Bdellovibrio bacteriovorus: one gene and its partner. The main gene of each other region encodes a partner of the protein of the gene in region 2 in a complex. Links are inferred from orthologs where the notes say so. Each region holds a gene or a part of one and is shown on either strand. Other genes may lie near its edges. The genes, in order: rpsJ and nusB.

The links.
Region 1: the proteins of nusB (region 2) and rpsJ are in contact, whole or in part, in a solved structure (PDB 3D3B), measured with the Escherichia coli proteins. The link is inferred for Bdellovibrio bacteriovorus from one-to-one orthologs.

What each region holds. Positions count from the first base shown.
Region 1 is NZ_LUKF01000016.1:262,562-271,382, reverse strand. The notes cover bases 1,804-4,692. They hold rpsJ (30S ribosomal protein S10), read left to right. Parts: upstream 1,804-3,033; coding sequence 3,034-3,351; downstream 3,352-4,692. Other genes in these bases: rplW (50S ribosomal protein L23), read left to right, coding at 4,660-4,692; rplD (50S ribosomal protein L4), read left to right, coding at 4,031-4,660; rplC (50S ribosomal protein L3), read left to right, coding at 3,361-4,029; fusA (elongation factor G), read left to right, coding at 1,804-2,828. In the rest of the region: rpsL (30S ribosomal protein S12), read left to right, coding at 1-229; rpsG (30S ribosomal protein S7), read left to right, coding at 240-713; more of fusA, read left to right, coding at 723-1,803; more of rplW, read left to right, coding at 4,693-4,938; rplB (50S ribosomal protein L2), read left to right, coding at 4,941-5,759; rpsS (30S ribosomal protein S19), read left to right, coding at 5,769-6,059; rplV (50S ribosomal protein L22), read left to right, coding at 6,072-6,404; rpsC (30S ribosomal protein S3), read left to right, coding at 6,407-7,072; rplP (50S ribosomal protein L16), read left to right, coding at 7,059-7,466; rpmC (50S ribosomal protein L29), read left to right, coding at 7,471-7,662; rpsQ (30S ribosomal protein S17), read left to right, coding at 7,672-7,941; rplN (50S ribosomal protein L14), read left to right, coding at 7,953-8,321; rplE (50S ribosomal protein L5), read left to right, coding at 8,333-8,821. UniProt on the Escherichia coli protein: Involved in the binding of tRNA to the ribosomes. Part of the processive rRNA transcription and antitermination complex (rrnTAC). The complex forms an RNA-chaperone ring around the RNA exit tunnel of RNA polymerase (RNAP).
Region 2 is NZ_LUKF01000012.1:184,735-193,156, reverse strand. The notes cover bases 2,436-5,329. They hold nusB (transcription antitermination factor NusB), read left to right. Parts: upstream 2,436-3,625; coding sequence 3,626-4,033; downstream 4,034-5,329. Other genes in these bases: AZI85_RS07630 (pyruvate, water dikinase regulatory protein), read left to right, coding at 5,084-5,329; AZI85_RS07635 (hypothetical protein), read left to right, coding at 4,527-5,084; AZI85_RS07640 (hypothetical protein), read left to right, coding at 4,033-4,485; nrdR (transcriptional regulator NrdR), read left to right, coding at 3,103-3,687; AZI85_RS07655 (hypothetical protein), read right to left, coding at 2,436-2,937. Outside these bases: AZI85_RS07670 (hypothetical protein), read right to left, coding at 1-406; AZI85_RS07665 (hypothetical protein), read right to left, coding at 504-1,112; AZI85_RS07660 (RsmB/NOP family class I SAM-dependent RNA methyltransferase), read right to left, coding at 1,118-2,308; more of AZI85_RS07655, read right to left, coding at 2,305-2,435; more of AZI85_RS07630, read left to right, coding at 5,330-5,932; AZI85_RS07625 (hypothetical protein), read right to left, coding at 5,933-6,340; AZI85_RS07620 (hypothetical protein), read right to left, coding at 6,337-7,362; AZI85_RS07615 (hypothetical protein), read right to left, coding at 7,437-7,859; AZI85_RS07610 (hypothetical protein), read right to left, coding at 7,929-8,422. UniProt on the Escherichia coli protein: Part of the processive rRNA transcription and antitermination complex (rrnTAC). The complex forms an RNA-chaperone ring around the RNA exit tunnel of RNA polymerase (RNAP).

The DNA of each region.
Region 1 (8,821 bases), on a different replicon or contig from region 2:
TCGTAAAGTAGCAAAAGTCCGTCTTTCTAATGGTTTCGAAGTTATCTCTTACATCCCAGGTATCGGTCACAACCTTCAAGAGCATAGCGTTGTCTTGATCCGTGGTGGTCGTGTGAAGGACTTGCCGGGCGTTCGTTACCATATCGTACGCGGTGTATTGGATCTTCAAGGTGTGAACGGTCGTCTGCGTTCTCGCTCTAAATACGGTACTAAGAGACCTAAGAAATAAGGATTGAGAAATGTCACGTCGTAAAAAGACCTTTAAAAGAGAAGTTATTCCAGATCCAGTTTTCAAGGATCTAGTAATTGCTAAATTCGTTAACAAAATGATGATCCAAGGTAAAAAAGCTACTGCACAGAAGCTTTTTTACGGAGCATTGAAAGAGCTTGAAGGCAAAATTCAAGGCGAAGAGCCAATGAACATCTTCAAAAAAGCTCTTGAAAACGTAAAGCCTTCTATCGAAGTTCGTTCTCGCCGTGTTGGTGGAGCGACTTACCAAGTTCCTGTAGACGTACGTCCTTCTCGTCGTTTGGCACTAGCAATGAGATGGTTAGTTGAGTACTCTCGCGAACGCGGTGAAAAAGATATGGCTAAGCGCTTGGCTGGCGAATTCGTTGATGCTTACAACAATAGAGGTAACTCTATTAAGAAGAAAGACGACGTTCACCGTATGGCTGAAGCGAATAAGGCTTTCTCTCACTACAATTGGTAATCTGTTTACATGTCAGCTAAAGATCCTAAAGTTGTAGCTGATCTCAAGTATACTCGTAATATCGGCATCATGGCTCACATTGATGCCGGTAAGACGACCACTACCGAACGCATTCTTTACTACACAGGTAAAAGTCATAAAATCGGCGAAGTTCATGATGGCGATGCTACCATGGACTGGATGGTTCAAGAGCAAGAACGTGGTATCACAATCACTTCTGCCGCGACCATGGCGTTCTGGAAAGATCATAGAATCAACATCATCGATACTCCGGGGCACGTGGATTTCACTATTGAAGTGGAGCGTTCTTTGCGCGTCCTCGATGGCGCGATTGCGGTATTCGACGGTGTGAACGGTGTTGAGCCTCAGTCTGAAACCGTTTGGAAACAAGCCGACAAATATAAAGTTCCAAGAATCTGTTTCGTTAATAAAATGGACCGTGTGGGTGCTGACTTTGTGATGTCTTACGGGACAATCAAAGACAAGCTCAATGCGAACCCAATCCCTGTTCAAGTTCCTATCGGTATGGAAGACACCTTTCGCGGTGTTGTCGATTTGTTAGAAAATCGCGCTTACATGTGGGACCAATCAGGAATGGGTGACCATTTCGAAATTACCGATGTTCCCAATGACATGAAGGAAGAAGTCACTCGCTTCCGTACAGAAGTCATTGAAAAGATCGTTGAGTTTGAAGACGAACTTTTAGAGAAGTATCTGAATGGCGAAGAAGTGACTGTGGCTGAATTGAAGCGCGCTCTTCGTAAAGGAACTCTCGAACTTAAAGCTTTCCCAGTATTCTGTGGGGCGGCTTTCAAAAACAAAGGTGTGCAACCTTTGCTTGATGGTGTGATCGACTATTTGCCTTCTCCTATTGAAGTGCCAGATATCGTAGGTCATGATCCACAAAAACCAGAAAAAGAAATTGTATGTAAGACAGACTTCGATGCGAATGTCGCAGCGTTGGCTTTCAAAATTGCCAATGATCCATTTGCTGGAACTTTGACTTACATCCGCGTGTACTCTGGCGAAGTGAAAGTGGGCGACCAACTTTTCAATCCGCGCACAGAGAAAAAAGAACGCATCCAAAAATTAGTTAAGATGCACGCGAACTCTCGTGAAGAGATCACAAGCTTGAAAGCCGGCGATATCGGCGCGGTTGTTGGTCTTAAGTTCACTGCGACCGGGGACACTCTTTGCGAGACGTCTCACGCTGTCGTTCTAGAAACGATCACTTTCCCTGAACCTGTTATTTCTGTGGCGATCGAAGCGAAGTCTTCAGCCGACCAGGAAAAAATGCTTCAGGGCTTGGAAAAATTGGGTAAAGAAGATCCTTCCTGCCGTCTAAGAAATGACCCGGAAACAGGTCAAATTCTTTTGTCGGGGATGGGAGAACTTCACTTAGAGATCCTTGTTGACCGTCTTTTGCGCGAGCATAAAGTTCAGGCCAACGTGGGTAACCCTCAGGTGTCTTATCGCGAAGGCATCTCATCTTCAGCTACGGTTGAACACGTTTACGAACGTGAAGTGGCGGGTGAGCAGCAGTATGCGAAAGTTTCTTTGACGATTGAGCCGATCTCTCAACATGACGGCATTCAATTCGTATCCAAAGTTTCTGTGTCTAAAGAATTTACAGCTCCTTTCTTAAAAGCAGTCGAGAACGGCTTTAAAGAGGCTGCCGAAGTAGGCCCTCTTGCGAGTTATTCTATGATCGGTATTAAGGGGACTTTAAATTCAGTAGAAGTGCGTCCCGAGGCTTCCAGTGAAATGGCCTTTAAAGCGGCTACTTCCCTGGCTTTCCGTGATGCCGTGAAAAGTGCGACTGTTGAACTTCTAGAGCCCATCTTTAAGTTAGAAGTCACTTGTCCCGATGAATTCGTCGGCAATGTGGTGGGGGATTTAAATTCCCGCCGTGGAAAAATTCTCACGATGAACGCCAAAGTCGGTGGCGGTCAGGTGATTTCTGCGGAAGCCCCATTAGCGAACCTATTCGGTTATGCGACCAATGTGCGCAGTCTGAGTCAGGGAAGAGCAAGTTTCAGTATGGAATTTTTGGAATATGCCGTGGTTCCAGCCAAGGCAAAAACCGAAATTCTCCACAAAATGGGAAGATATTAAAAAATTAATAATTTCCCTTTGACAAAGGGTTTTACAGTGCGCATACTCGCGCACTCATAGCGTCTACAACTTACAAAAAACCTCCCGCGTGAGTGAAATCGCAGGCCGCAAGGGCTAATTCGGGACAAGTTTTCGATGGGGTTAAAGCGCATTTTAGTTAATTTGCTAGTAATTACGATACTTTAAAAAGAAGAAGAGTGTCCATATGCAAAGTCAGAAGATTAGAATCAGATTGAAGGCATTCGATCATAAATTGCTTGATCAATCGACGAAAGAAATCGTCGAAACAGCACGTCGTACTGGTGCGAAGGTTGCGGGTCCAATCCCTCTTCCAACTCGTATCAACCGCTACACAGTGTTGCGTTCTCCTCACGTAGATAAAAAATCTCGTGAGCAATTCGAAGTGAGAACACACAAGCGTATGCTCGATATTTTAGAACCCACTCAGCAGACTGTCGATCAGCTCATGAAACTCGACCTCTCAGCTGGCGTTGATGTTGAAATCAAACTTTCAGCAATCTAGGAGTAAACAGTGAGCGAAACTACACAAACTACAAATTCAAACGAGCAAGGCCTGAAGCTGAACGGCCTGTTCGCATTCAAAGAAGGTATGGCTACCATTTACAATGAAAATGGTGAGGCAGTTCCTGTAACAGTTCTTCGTTATGAGCCTTGGTTTGTTTCTCAAATCAAAACTAACGAAGCTGATGGCTACGAAGCTATTCAAGTAGCTTGCCATCCTAAAAAAGCTAAAAATTCAAACAAAGCAGAAAAAGGTCACTTGGCTAAATCTGGTTTTGAAAATGGCGCGCAATTCGTAAAAGAAATCCGCCAATCAATCCCTGATGGCGTGACTGTTGGTGCGCAAATCTCTATCGACTCATTGGTTAAAGGTGATTTCGTAAAAATCACTTCTAAATCTAAAGGTAAAGGTTTCGCTGGTGTTATGAAGCGTTGGAACTTCGCCGGTGGTCCTGGTGCCCACGGTTCTAAATTCCACCGTCGTCCGGGTTCTTCTGGTAACAGAACATGGCCGGGTCGTGTAATGCCTGGTAAAAAATTCCCTGGTCATTTGGGTAACGAAACAGTGACTGTAAAAAATGTTGAGATCGTTCAAGTTCTAGCGGACGAAAACGTTCTTATGGTTAAGGGTCCTGTTCCTGGTGCCAGAAACACTTTAGTTAAGTTGGTGAGAGAATAGTATGGCAACAGTAAACGTATTAAACTGGAAAAAAGAAAAAGTTGGATCAGTTGAATTGGCTGCTGACGTGTTCGAAGCTCCTGTTAAAAAGGAAGTTCTTCACACTGTAGTTCAATGGCAATTGGCGGCTCGTCGTCAAGGTACACACATGACTAAAACAAAAGGTCTTGTGTCTGGTGGCGGTAAAAAGCCATTCAAACAAAAAGGTACTGGTGGAGCTCGTCAAGGTTCTTCACGTTCTCCTTTGATGCCTGGTGGTGGTACTATGTTCGGTCCACAACCTCGTAGCTACGCTTTCGTTCTACCTAAAAAAGTTCGTCGTTTAGGTTTGAGCATGGCACTTTCTCACCTTCAAAAAGAAGGCAAGTTGTTCATCGTGGACAGCATGCAATCTGAAGGTAAAACTGCTGAGCTTAACAAACGTTTGAAAGCTTTCGGTCTAACAAAAGCTGTTTTGGTTGACGCTGCTGTGAACGAAAAGTTCGGTCGCGCTTCTAAAAACTTACAATCTTTCAAATACTTCCCAGTTGAAGGTTTGAACGTATTCGATCTATTGAAATACGATGCAGCAGTGATCACTAAAGACTCTGTAGCAAAAATCGTAGATCGTTGCTCATTGGAGAAAGCGTAATGAAACAAGTAATTAAAGCTCCTCTTATCACAGAGAAAAATACATATCACAACGCTGCTGGCGTGTATGTGTTCGAAGTAGATCTTAAGTCTACTAAGACTGACATCAAAGCTGCGGTAGAAAAGAACTTCAAAGTGAAAGTAGACAGCGTTAGAACTAGCGTTTGCCGCGGTCACTCGAAGTACACTAAATTCGGATTAACAAAGGTCCCTTACTGGAAAAAAGCTTACGTTAAGCTTGTTGAAGGTGAGAAGATCGCTCTTTTTGAGGGAGTATAAAGATGGGTATTAAAACATTTGCCCCACGCTCTCATGGTCGCAGAGGAATGACTGGTTTCGATTTCAAAGAAATCACGAAAACAACTCCAGAGAAATCTCTAGTTGAACCTCTACATAATAAAGCTGCTCGTAACAACCACGGTCAAATCACTATCCGTCACCAAGGTGGCGGTCATAAAAGAAAATACCGTTTGGTTGATTTCAAAAGAACTAAAGTAGACGTTCCAGCAAAAGTTGTTGCGATCGAGTACGATCCAAACAGAACTTGCCGTATCGCTCTTATCTCTTACGTAGATGGCGCGAAAGCGTACATCATCGCTCCAGTTGGATTGAACGTAGGTGATACAGTTCTTTCTTCTGATAAAGCCGACATCAAACCAGGTAACTGCCTTTCTTTGGCTGCGATCCCAGTTGGTACTGTGATCCACAACATCGAAATGCGTCCGGGTAAAGGTGGTCAAGTTTGCCGTGGCGCGGGTGCTACAGCAACTTTGGCTGGTAAAGGTGAACAATACTGCCAAGTACGTATGCCGTCTGGCGAATTGAAGCAAATCTTGTCTGTGTGCAAAGCTTCAATCGGTCAAGTTGGTAACACTGACAACGAAAACATCAATCTTGGTAAAGCAGGTCGCTCTCGTTGGAGAGGTATCCGTCCTTCAGTTCGTGGTATGCACATGAACCCTGTCGACCATCCATTGGGTGGTGGTGAGGGTGTTGGTAAAGGGCATCACCCGGTAACTCCTTGGGGTCAACCTTGTAAGGGTTACAAAACGAGAAATAACAAGAGAACCAACTCTTCAATTATCAAGAGACGTAAGTAGGAGTAAAAGGTGGCACGCTCGATTAAAAAAGGTCCATTCGTCGATTTGCATCTTCAAAAGAAGATCGACACTGCGATCGAAAAAAATGATAAAAAAGTTATTAAAACTTGGTCTCGCCGCTCAACAATTCTTCCAGAGACAATTGGACTGACTTTTGCGGTTCATAACGGAAGAAAGTTCGTTCCAGTTTACATCACTGAGAACATGATTGGTCACAAACTCGGTGAGTTTGCTCCAACAAGAACTTTCCAAGGTCACGCCGAGAAGAAAGCAGCTGCTCCTGCTGCTGCGAAGAAGTAATAGAGGTTGATTATGGAAGTTAAAGCAAGCTTGAAATATGCAAGAGTAGGCGCTCAGAAAGCAAGATTGGTTGTTGACCTAGTTCGCGGTAAAGACGTGAACGAAGCAGTAAAAACTCTCACTTTCTTGAATAAGAAAACTGCTGGTATGGTAAAAAAGCTAATCGAATCTGCGGTTGCTAACGCAGAATACAAAAAGGTTATGGATGTTGATAATCTTTATGTTAAAGCTATCTGGGTTGATCAAGGCCCTGTTCTTAAAAGATTCCGTCCTCGCGCTCAAGGGCGTGCTTTCGGAGTTCGCAAGAAGACCAGCCACATTAACGTAGTACTCGAGGAGAAATAGTCGTGGGACAAAAGGTTAATCCAATTGGTCTAAGAGTTGGTGTTATCAGAACGTGGGACTCTCGCTGGTATGCGAAGGGTAACCAATATTTTGAAAATCTCCACGAAGACATCCGCTTAAGAAAGTATTTGAAAAATAAGCTTAAGCACGCGGGTGTAGCGAAAATTGAAATGGAACGTGCAGCGAAGAAGATTAAAATCATCATCTCTACTGCTCGTCCAGGTGTTGTAATTGGTAAAAAAGGTACTGGTATTGATTCACTTAAAGCGGAAGTTCAAAAACTTACACCCAACGAAGTTTTCTTGAGCATCCAAGAAGTGCGCAAGCCAGACCTCGATGCTCAGCTCGTCGCTGAGAGTATTGCTCAACAACTTGAGAAACGTATCTCTTGGAGAAGAGCACTTAAAAAAGCTATTGCAGCTGCTATCAAAGGCGGCGTGAGAGGTATCAAGATCCGTGTTTCAGGACGTCTTGATGGAGCCGAAATTGCTCGTTCAGAGTGGTACAATGAGAAGAGTGTTCCTCTTCATACATTGCGTGCAGATATCGACTACGGTACTGCTGAAGCTTTGACTGCATACGGAATCATCGGCATGAAAGTATGGATCTATAAAGGCGATATCTTATCTGCTCGCGAAGTTGAGGAGGCAGGTCGTGTTAAGTCCTAAAAGAGTAAAATGGCGTAAACAATTTGTAGGCCGCGCAACTGGTTTTGCTTACAGAGGTTCTAACCTTGATTTCGGAGACTACGGTCTTCAAGCTATCGAGGAAGGCCGTCTGACAGCTCGTCAGTTGGAAGCTGGTCGTATTGCTATCTCACGTTCAGTAAAACGTGGTGGTAAAATCTGGTGCCGTGTGTTCCCGAACATCCCAGTAACTAAGAAACCTGCTGAAACTCGTATGGGTAGCGGTAAAGGTAATCCGGAGTTGTGGGTAGCACGCGTTCTTCCTGGAAAAGTTCTTTTCGAAATGAACGGTGTGACTCGTGAACAAGCTAAAGAAGCTTTCGAACGCGCAGCTCACAAACTTCCTTTCAAAACTCGTTTCTTGGTGAGGGAGTAGTTTTATGAAGTTCGTTGAGATTCAAGATCTTTCTGTAACTGAATTGAAGAAGAAAAGAGCAGCTCTTTCTGAAGAGTTGTTCCAAGCACGTATCAAGAATTCAATTGGTCAACTTTCAAACCCAATTGAAATTCGTAATCTTCGCCGCAACATCGCTAAAATCAATACAGCGATTGTTAAAAAAGTGGCGAGATAGAGGTAGAGAATGACTGAAACTAATACTAGAGGACGTAAAATTGAAGTCGTAGGTGAAGTTATCAGTGACAAGATGGATAAAACTATCTCTGTCCTCATCTACCGCATGGTGAAACATCCAAAGTACGGTAAGTACGTTAAGAAGACATCTGTTTTCAAGGCTCATGACGAAAAGAACCAAGCTAAAACTGGTGACATCGTTAAGATCCGTGAAACTCGTCCTCTTAGCAAAACTAAGCGTTGGACTTTGGCTGAAGTTGTTGAAACGGCTAAGGCGTAAGGGGAGTTGTCATGATTCAAATGCAAACTAGACTAAATGTAGCTGACAACTCTGGCGCTAAAGAAGTTATGTGCGTAAAGGTTCTTGGTGGTTCAAAACGCCGTGTAGCATCTATCGGTGATGTTATCGTTGTTTCTATCAAAGAAGCTTTGCCAAACGCTAAAGTTAAAAAAGGTGATGTTGCTAAAGCAGTTGTTGTAAGAACAGTGCAAAAACTTCGTCGTCCAGACGGATCTTATATCCGTTTTGATGATAACTCTGCAGTTCTTATCAACGCTTCTAAGGAACCAATTGGAACACGTATCTTTGGCCCAGTTGCCAGAGAATTGAGAGCTAAGTCGTTCGTTAAGATCGTATCTTTGGCTCCGGAAGTTCTATAAGGGGTGATGAGATGAATCGCTTACATACAAAATACAGAAAAGAGATCGCTCCCGCTCTTCAAAAACAATTGGGTGCTAAAAACGTGATGCAAGTTCCTCGTTTAGAGAAAATCACTCTAAGCGTGTGCTTGAGCGAAGCAGTTCAAAATCCAAAAATTTTGAACACTGTTGTTGACGAGATCACTGCGATCACTGGTCAAAAAGCTGTTATCACTAAAGCTAAAAAAGCTATCTCTAACTTCAAATTGCGTGCTGGCATCCCATTGGGTGTTCGCGTGACTTTGAGAAGAGAAAAAATGTGGTCTTTCATGGATCGTTTGAACACCTTGGCACTTCCTCGCGTAAGAGACTTCCGCGGTTTGCCAAATAAAGGTTTCGACGGCCGTGGTAACTACAACATGGGTTTGAAAGAGCAAATCGTGTTCCCTGAGATCAACTACGATAAAGTTGATAAAACTCGCGGTATGAACATCACTATTTGTACAACTGCTAAAAACGAC
Region 2 (8,422 bases):
GAGGGATGTTCCAACCAGAAAGATCTGACCAGCAAGACAAACCTTTTGGAAGAGCGTTTGCAGTGTCCAAGTTGATGTTTACAACGGGGCGACCCGCATTAATCACGTTGAAGATTTTTTTACCGATGTTGATGATTTGATCTACGATCAATTCAACAGCGTCTAGAGGATTCACAGAACCCAATGTTCTGTCGCCAGTGAATTTTGGCGCCAAAGGCATTTGAGAAGAGTTGCAGTCTGCATTCAAACCATTCGCTTTTTTCGCGAACAATTCCATTTGTGGAGCGTATTGCTCAGTGACGTCAGTAACTTTTACTTTTTTGATTTCGAAATAAGCGTTGTCTGCTGCGAAAGCAGAAGTAGCCATTCCCAAAGTCAAAGCCATTGCTACTAGAGAACGAATCATTGTGGACCCCCTTAAATTGTTGCCGAGGGTTCTATCAAGCTGAATACGAGCTTTCAAATGAAAAAGAAGTGTGCCAACGAAAAGAGCGCGCGTTGCGTTACCATTCTTTAGTTAGCATAAGCATTGGAAATATCCAGGATTTTGAGTTCGACGTGCTGGATTCAACATTGTCCACAGTCTTCTTTGTGTAGCTTGCCAGATAATAATTTAATGAAGCACCGATGTGAAAGCCCTCACGAACTTCCGGGGCGACGGCAAATTGAAGCCAGAAGCTGGTTCCCTGCCAGGTTTCTGTGTCGCTGCCACTTTTGAAAGAAGCGCGGCTTAAAATGTTATAAGCGGCCCCCAAACTGTAAAGTTCGTTACGACCAAACTGCCATTTCAAATAAGGACCGGTATCTTGAGAAGAAAAACTCAATTCTTCATCGCCACTGTCCGTGTGAGAGATGCCAGAGTAATTCCACCCGCCCCAGATGTGTTTTTTAAGACTAAAAAGAACACCGACGTTATAGAAATACTTCGAAGATTTTTTCGCCTCACTGGTCGACAGATTGTCAGACATATAAGTGCCACCCAATTCAACCAGGGTGCCCGCAGAGGCGGATGTAGAAACTAGGAATATTAGAAGCAGAACGAATTTCTTCACAGAATCTTTATCGGCAGAAACCAGCGAAGGATCAATTACATCCTTCGCATTATGAGTCATTTTTTCTACTTACGACGCTCCAGAAGAGCCGCGTAGAATCCGTCAAAGCCTTCCACCTCTGGACGTAAGTGCATTTGCTTAATCAAAGTCCAGTCGTCCCCGCGCTCTGCCAAGAATCTTTCGATCTGTTTTTCATTCTCACTCGGAAGCAAACTGCAAGTGGCGTAAACCATCTTGCCGCCCTTCTTCGTCATCGGAGAATAACTCGTCAGAATTTCGTACTGAAGGGCATGCAGACGATCAATTTCCTCGTTCGTCAGTTTCCACTTCGTATCAGGATTGCGGCGCAAAACACCCATTCCCGAACAAGGCACATCTAACAAAAGACGATCCGCCGATTCGTACATGCGCTTAATAACTTTCGTTGAATCAATCAAACGCGTCTCAATCACGTCAACGCCATCACGACGAGCACGCACTTTCAATTCCTGCAACTTCCACTCGTGAATATCTAAGGAAATAATCTTCCCTTTGTTCTTCATGAGCGAAGCCATGTGCAGACTTTTTCCACCGGCCCCCGCACACGCATCCACCACACGGTGACCTGGTTGCACGTCCAATAAAGGAACAACCATTTGCGAAGCGGCGTCTTGAACTTCAAACAAGCCATCTTTAAATGGCTGCGTGATAAAGACGTTTTTTCTTTCCGTTAACTTCAAAGCATGAGGCAAATCCGCAGACACTTTCGTCGCTGAAATCCCCGCCTCTGAAAGAGTTTTCAAAAGAGTGTCGGGATCTGTTTTCAACGTATTTGTGCGTAAGAAAACCTCCGCAGGCTGATTCAAAGCGCGCACAGTTTCTTTATAACTAGGCCCCAACTCTTTTTCTAAACGAGCCGCCATCCAATCTGGAATGGATTGTGCGATCGCGAAGGAAGGCATGTCTTTAAGACGAGCTTGAACGGCTTTCACGTCGACGTCGGCGACTTCATCCCACTCAGGCAGTTCATTTCCCTGACGAATCCAGTAAGCGGCCCAGATTTTCCAGAAATCATTGTCGTCCACAAGATACGCCAAAAGACGTTCCCAACGAACGATTTCATAAATGCTTTCCGCAAAGAAACGACGGTCCCGCGCGCCCCATTGTTTTTGGGCTTTCAGATTGCGCTGAATAACTTTGTCTGCGTACTGCCCTTGTTCAAAGACTTCATCAAGGGCGTCAATAATAGTTCCAACTAAGTGCTTATGAATTTTCAAAACGTAAATACCAATCCGCCAGCGAGGAAGGTTCCGTTAAACTGGCCTGAAGAGAGCAAAAGGATGTGGTTTTTTAATCCAGCTTCGATGAAGAAGCCAGTGTTTTCAAAAATATCAAAGAAACGAGCCCCCGCTACGAGCTGATAATCCAAAGAGAGAGCAGATTTGCTGGAAGCCTGTTTGAAAAAAACTCCCAGTCCCACACCCGCTCCGAAATAAAGTGGAAAACGTGAAGAGGCGTCAGGAAAAGTCAGAAGTGGCAAAAAAGACAATTTCGAAGGCGTCTCACCACCCAAATCGAATTCCGTGTAATCCAGGCGCAGATTCAAATCCATTGAGTTCTGCCATTCCCCGACACGGTAAGTGACGCCGAAGTTCATTTTGCCGACATCATCCTCTTGGCCGTTCTTGCCCCAATCGTAGGACTGAGAACCCATATAGCGACCGATATGCAATGCGAGATAGTGATCCTGGGCGCCTCCGCCATAGCCGCCGCCGTAATTTTGCGAAGGTTCTCTTTTTTGGAAGTATTTCGCGGCGGCATCACGTCCCACCACGGGCTGAGAATCCTGAGCCACAGCAACGGAACCAACTAACAAGGGCAAAATCATGATGAGAAAAGTCTTCACACGCACCTCAATTCTGAGTCTTCAGTGTAACTAACTTTTACCAATGGTGTTAAGCGCATGACGCACGTGGACATATAAGACTGGCCCAAGCGCGGTGAATTGATGATTGACTCTCTAGCGGCGGCTCCCTAATCTCCAGGCGAGTTTAAGGCGGGACCAAAGACTATGAAATGCCCCTTCTGTGGACATGCTGATGACAGAGTACTAGACACGAGAGTGCAAAAAGATGGTAGCATCCGCCGCCGTCGTGAATGCCTTGAGTGTAAGGCTCGTTTTTCAACCGTAGAAACTATCATGCTCGCCTTTCCGTTCATCATTAAAAAAGACGGACGTCGTGAACCTTACAGCAAAGAGAAAATCTTAAAAGGTCTTCAAGCGGCCTGCCAAAAACGCCCGGTGGGCTTGGCACAGATTGATGCCGTGGTGGAAAGAATCTCTTCCTGGGTTGTGAATCGTGGAGAATCAGAAATCTCTTCACGCTTGATCGGCAAGAAGGTCATGGCTGAACTTAAACAACTCGACGACGTGGCTTACATCCGCTTCGCGAGCGTGTACCGAACTTTCAAAGACGTTCAAGAATTTGTTGAGACTTTGGAAGACGCTGAACTGCTTGATTTTGTCGATGCAAATAATCCACAATTAAGCCTGACAGCGATGAACTTTGTAGAAAACGAAAAGAAGCCGAATAATGAAACTGACAGCAAGACGACAAGCCCGCGAACTCGCACTCCAAATCCTATTTCAAACTGAGTTCGCACCTCAGATCAGCTACCAAACATTTCTTGATGTCTTCGAACAATCTGTCGACCCTGAAGTGATTTCTTACGCCGATCTTTTGGTTACGGGCGTTCAATCCAACAAAGCCGCGATTGATTCTAAAATCCAAGCTTCCAGTGCGCATTGGAAAGTAGAGCGCATGGCGACGATCGATCGCAATATCTTGCGTGTCGCGGTTTATGAAATGAAGTTTGCCGCAGATCCCATCAAAGAAAACATCGCGATCAACGAGGCCGTTGAAATCGCCAAAAAATTCGGAACTACGGAATCCGCAAGCTTCGTCAATGGTTTGCTGGATCAAGTGGGTAAGGCTCACTAATGGCATTAAGTGTGCTTTCTCAAGCCAGTGCTTTCAATCCCGGCTCAGAGCTGTGGATCGTACCGGATCTTGAGAAATCACAATGGACAGCGCGCTTAGATTGGTATTTGAATTTCCAATTGTGCAAAGCCTCGCGCCACGTGTCTCCTTCAATTCCTAATTACCTTCAAGAAGTTCTGTCCGAAACCGAACTTCCTAAAGTCCAATTCGCTGTTAAAACATCCCATCCTTTGATGATCGCTTCGGAAGAACTTTTGCCGAACAAGTGGGTGGTTATCGTTCCATGGCAGGACAACTTAGGGCCTTGGATCGCGCAAGTTTTTGAAGTTTGGCATAAACTGAAAGAGCCTTCTTTGCGTCTCTTCTTGCCACCTGGACAAAGTGCCGGGAAAGTTCAACAAGAATGGCAAGTTCACCACAGCTTCCAAGATTTCACCGTCGTGCTTGATTAACGCGCTTTTCTTTCTCACAATGAAAGTGAGGAGCGTTGTTCATGGAAAAATTATCTCAAACACTGGTTTCAAAAATTTCAATGGTGCAAAGACGTTTAGAGTCTTTCTTGGACAATGATTTTGAAAACAAAGTGGAAGAGAGCGAAAACCACGCGGCTCTTTTTGAAGCTTCTCGCGACCTGGCTTTGGTGCGCGGAATTTCTCAAGGTCTTCCTGAAGATCATATTGATCGTGCGATTGTCGTGTTTTCTCGACTAGCAATGCTTTTTGATTCCGGCATCTTGTTGGAAAATCATGATGGCCAATGGAAAGCTCAAGCTTCTTTTCACAAAGGCAGCACACAGCTTTTAAAAAACAATGGAAAAGCTATCGTGAAAATTCCGGATATGACTTTGCTGTCTGTTCTTAAAACAGATTCGCGTGCGATGCTGGAAAAGCTTCAGTTGCAACACTTGGATCCCGAAAATAAAACGACGTGTCTTTTGATTAAAGCCAGCCCGGACTTTGCGTTTATTTTATTCTCTGGTTTTGCTGACCTGTGGTTGAAGGATCATATCGAAAACGTGCGCCGGGCATTGATCAACGGATTTGCTGACTAATGAGCGACGCTGATAACAAAACCTACACGATCTATATTCTTTCAGATTCTACAGGTGAAACAGCCGCGACGATGATTCGCGCCGCTTTGGTTCAGTATTCAACCAAAGATATCAATATCATTCGTTGTAAAAATGTGCGCACGGAAACTCAAGCTGAAGCCGTGATCGAAGAGTGCTTCGAACGCCGTGGGATGTTGGCTTACACCGTAGCCAGCCAGCAGCTAAGAAATAAAATCCGCGAGATCGCTTCTGGAAAAGGCATTCCCTACTTCGATCTTTTGGGACCGCTCTTAGGAACCTTGGATACTTTCTTTGGTGAACACTCAGAGTCTCACGTCGGCGCCTTACGAGCGGTCGACGAGCGCTACTTTAAACGCATCGAAGCCATTGAGTACACCGTGAAACATGATGACGGTAAAACGTTTGCGGAACTTGATAAAGCGGACATCGTGCTTGTTGGTATTTCTCGTACCAGTAAAACACCGCTATCCATCTTTCTAAGCCATAAAGGTTGGAAAGTGGCGAACGTTCCTATGGTCTTAGATACTCCTTTGCCAGAGGAACTTTTCAAAATCGATCAACGTCGTATCGTAGGCTTAATCATCGATATGGAGTCTCTGCAAAGAATCCGCAAAAGTCGTTTGGAAAAATTCGGTCAAGACCCTGGTGGCGAGTACGCTTCCATGTCCCATATCGCTAAAGAAATTGAGTACGCGGAAAAGATCTTTAAACAGAATCGTCGCTGGCCCGTCTTTAATGTGACCGAACGAGCGCTGGAAGAAAATGCTTCCGAGATCGTGCGTATTATCGCAGCTCGCTTGGGCCTTCCTGACAGTGTGATCTTTTAATTAAAATGAAAACTTAAGGGCTCTGATTTTTGCAGAGCCTTTTTCTTTTATAAACTCGACATAACCTTGCATGGATTTTTCGCTTCCTTTGACGTCCATGCAGAAGTATTGGGACGTCGCTAAGGGTCGCGTCGGTTGCACGCGGTCTTCTTTGCGGCACTTTCTAAGTTCGCTGAAGTCGTAGCCTAATATCAAGAACTCAAGCAGCTTGAGCTTTTCAGGACGCGACAGCTTGCTTTCGATGGCAGGTTCAGTGCAGTTAATAAGTTTGGTATCATCGTCTTTGAAGGCATGACAGTTCTTATAGTGATCCCAGGTTTTCTGTGCCGTCCCTAAATCGCCTTGAGAAACCGCTGTCGCACTCATTGATACTAAGAAGGCAAAAGCCAGCATCTGCGATTTATTCATCGTTGGCCTCCACCCGCGTTTGCACCCTGAGGTTGCGCTTGGTGCTTTTTGTTTTGACCAAACATCTTAAAAAGCAAGTACTGCGGACCACCGGAAACCGCGGCGCCCGCCATATCGATAATGTCTTTCGTGGTTTTTGCAGAAGCCTCTTCTAACTGTGAATCACCCGTCCCCAGGCAACGTGGGTGCAGAATTTTACTTGCCACATCAGCAGGGTAATTCTTTTTGAGTTCGTCACAGGCCTTCGCCTTTACAGGACATTCCATATTCCAAGGGGCCGTCATTTTTTCTACTGCCGATAGCATTTCCTTTGTCGCGTAACTATTGCAGTTAATCGTTTCATCCATGGCTTCGGAGAAGTAGTTTGCGATATCAAAAGAACGTTTCTGAACAAAGCGTCCATTTTCGCAGACAATCATCGGTGACGGGCCGTCTAAAAGCTGGCTCCAAAAACTTAAACCTGCATAATTTGCCGCTAAGTCCGCGTAAGATTTTACGCCAGAGCTCTTTAAGCCCCACGGACCATTTTCTTGTTCTATTCCCACTTGCAGTGCGTTTTGAACTTTCTCTTTATCGAGCTTCCCTTTTTTTCCGGCCATTTGCCAGTAGAGGTATCCGTGGGAAAAAAAGTGATCTATCTTATCTAAGCCGACAAAGAAGCTTTTACCTTTCACTTCCAATTTGACGGACGGAGAGAAAAAAACTTTTCCATAACCACGGAATTTATTCAGCGGCGTTTCCTCATAGGACTTGGGACCCGCAAAAGGAGCATTTAAATAAATATAATTATCCACTTTAGGAAAGTTGCGGTCTAAGTCGTCTTCTAAAAACTGCAGGAATTTTTCGCGATCACAGCGATTTCGAGCCTGAAACTGATCGGTTGCCAAAGAAAGAACGGAATTCACAACACGGTTGATATCCGCATTAGCAACAACAGTGTTGGGAGAATGACGGGCCGAAAAGTTGTCCGGCTCAGCGGCGCCCGCAAGAAAAGAGAATGTCAGGAAAAAGAAAAAGGCCATAGAGACATTGTCTCTTGGCCTTTTTGGTTTTTCAAAGCCCCTTTTAAACAGGACTTTGATTTATAGACTGGACCTTAAAGCGGCTTCTTACTTCCCCAGAACGAAATCCCTTGTTCTTCTACTTTCAAAGTAAATTTATCGCCGTTGGAGCTTTCGAAGTGCATTTCATAAGGATTTTTCGCCAGGCTTTTTCCTTCTGTGAAAGCGTTTACGGAGCGCGATTCCACACTCACACTGTCTGAAGGAAAGAAACGGAAAGTACAGCTGGCATCGGTTGCATTACGACCGCATTGAATCTTGATGCTTTCATCTTGTGACAGCCAAAGAAGTTGGTCTTGAGCTTGAAGAGCATCCATAAAGCCCTGCAAACGACCCTGACTGCCGTGCTCGTTCACCAGAACAACCACTTTTTCAGGACGATGAAACACACCCACGGAATCCGCGGCAGCAAAGGCATTGGTAGCCATCAAGCTCAACAGCAAAAACAGGGATTTCATAAAACCTCCACCCCTTTTGCTATTCCCAGCTGGAAATCATGTCAATTCCAAAGCTGACCGAAAGCTTGTTTAGTGTGTTTTTTGATAAATACGGTGATTTGCGTCGCAATAGTCTTCATCAGAACTAAGGTTGGAGTCCTCTAAAAACTGCCGATACGCCTCGGGAGAATCGCTTTTTAAGCGCGTCGAAAAGATATATCCCGTATAGCGACGCACTCGAGTCGTGTTTTTAAGGGGCCCCTTCGCAAATTTGGCTTCTCGATAGACCAATTCATGCAGGACCATAGCAATCTGATTAAGAGCGTCCATATTGGTAAAAAGATCTCCGTTGATAAAGTATCTCTTTCCGTCGGCATCAACCTGATCGTACCTGACAATGGCTTGATAGACGAAACAGCGAGGACGCACATAAACGGGACCTTCATCAAATATTCTAGGAATTTTGCCATAGACAAATTTTGACTGAGACGTGAACTCTTCCATCCAAGTTCCAAACAGGCAAGCGCGTGAGGGGTCTTTTTCTTCAAGATTTTTAAACACCGTTCTTAAAGCCTCGGCAGCAT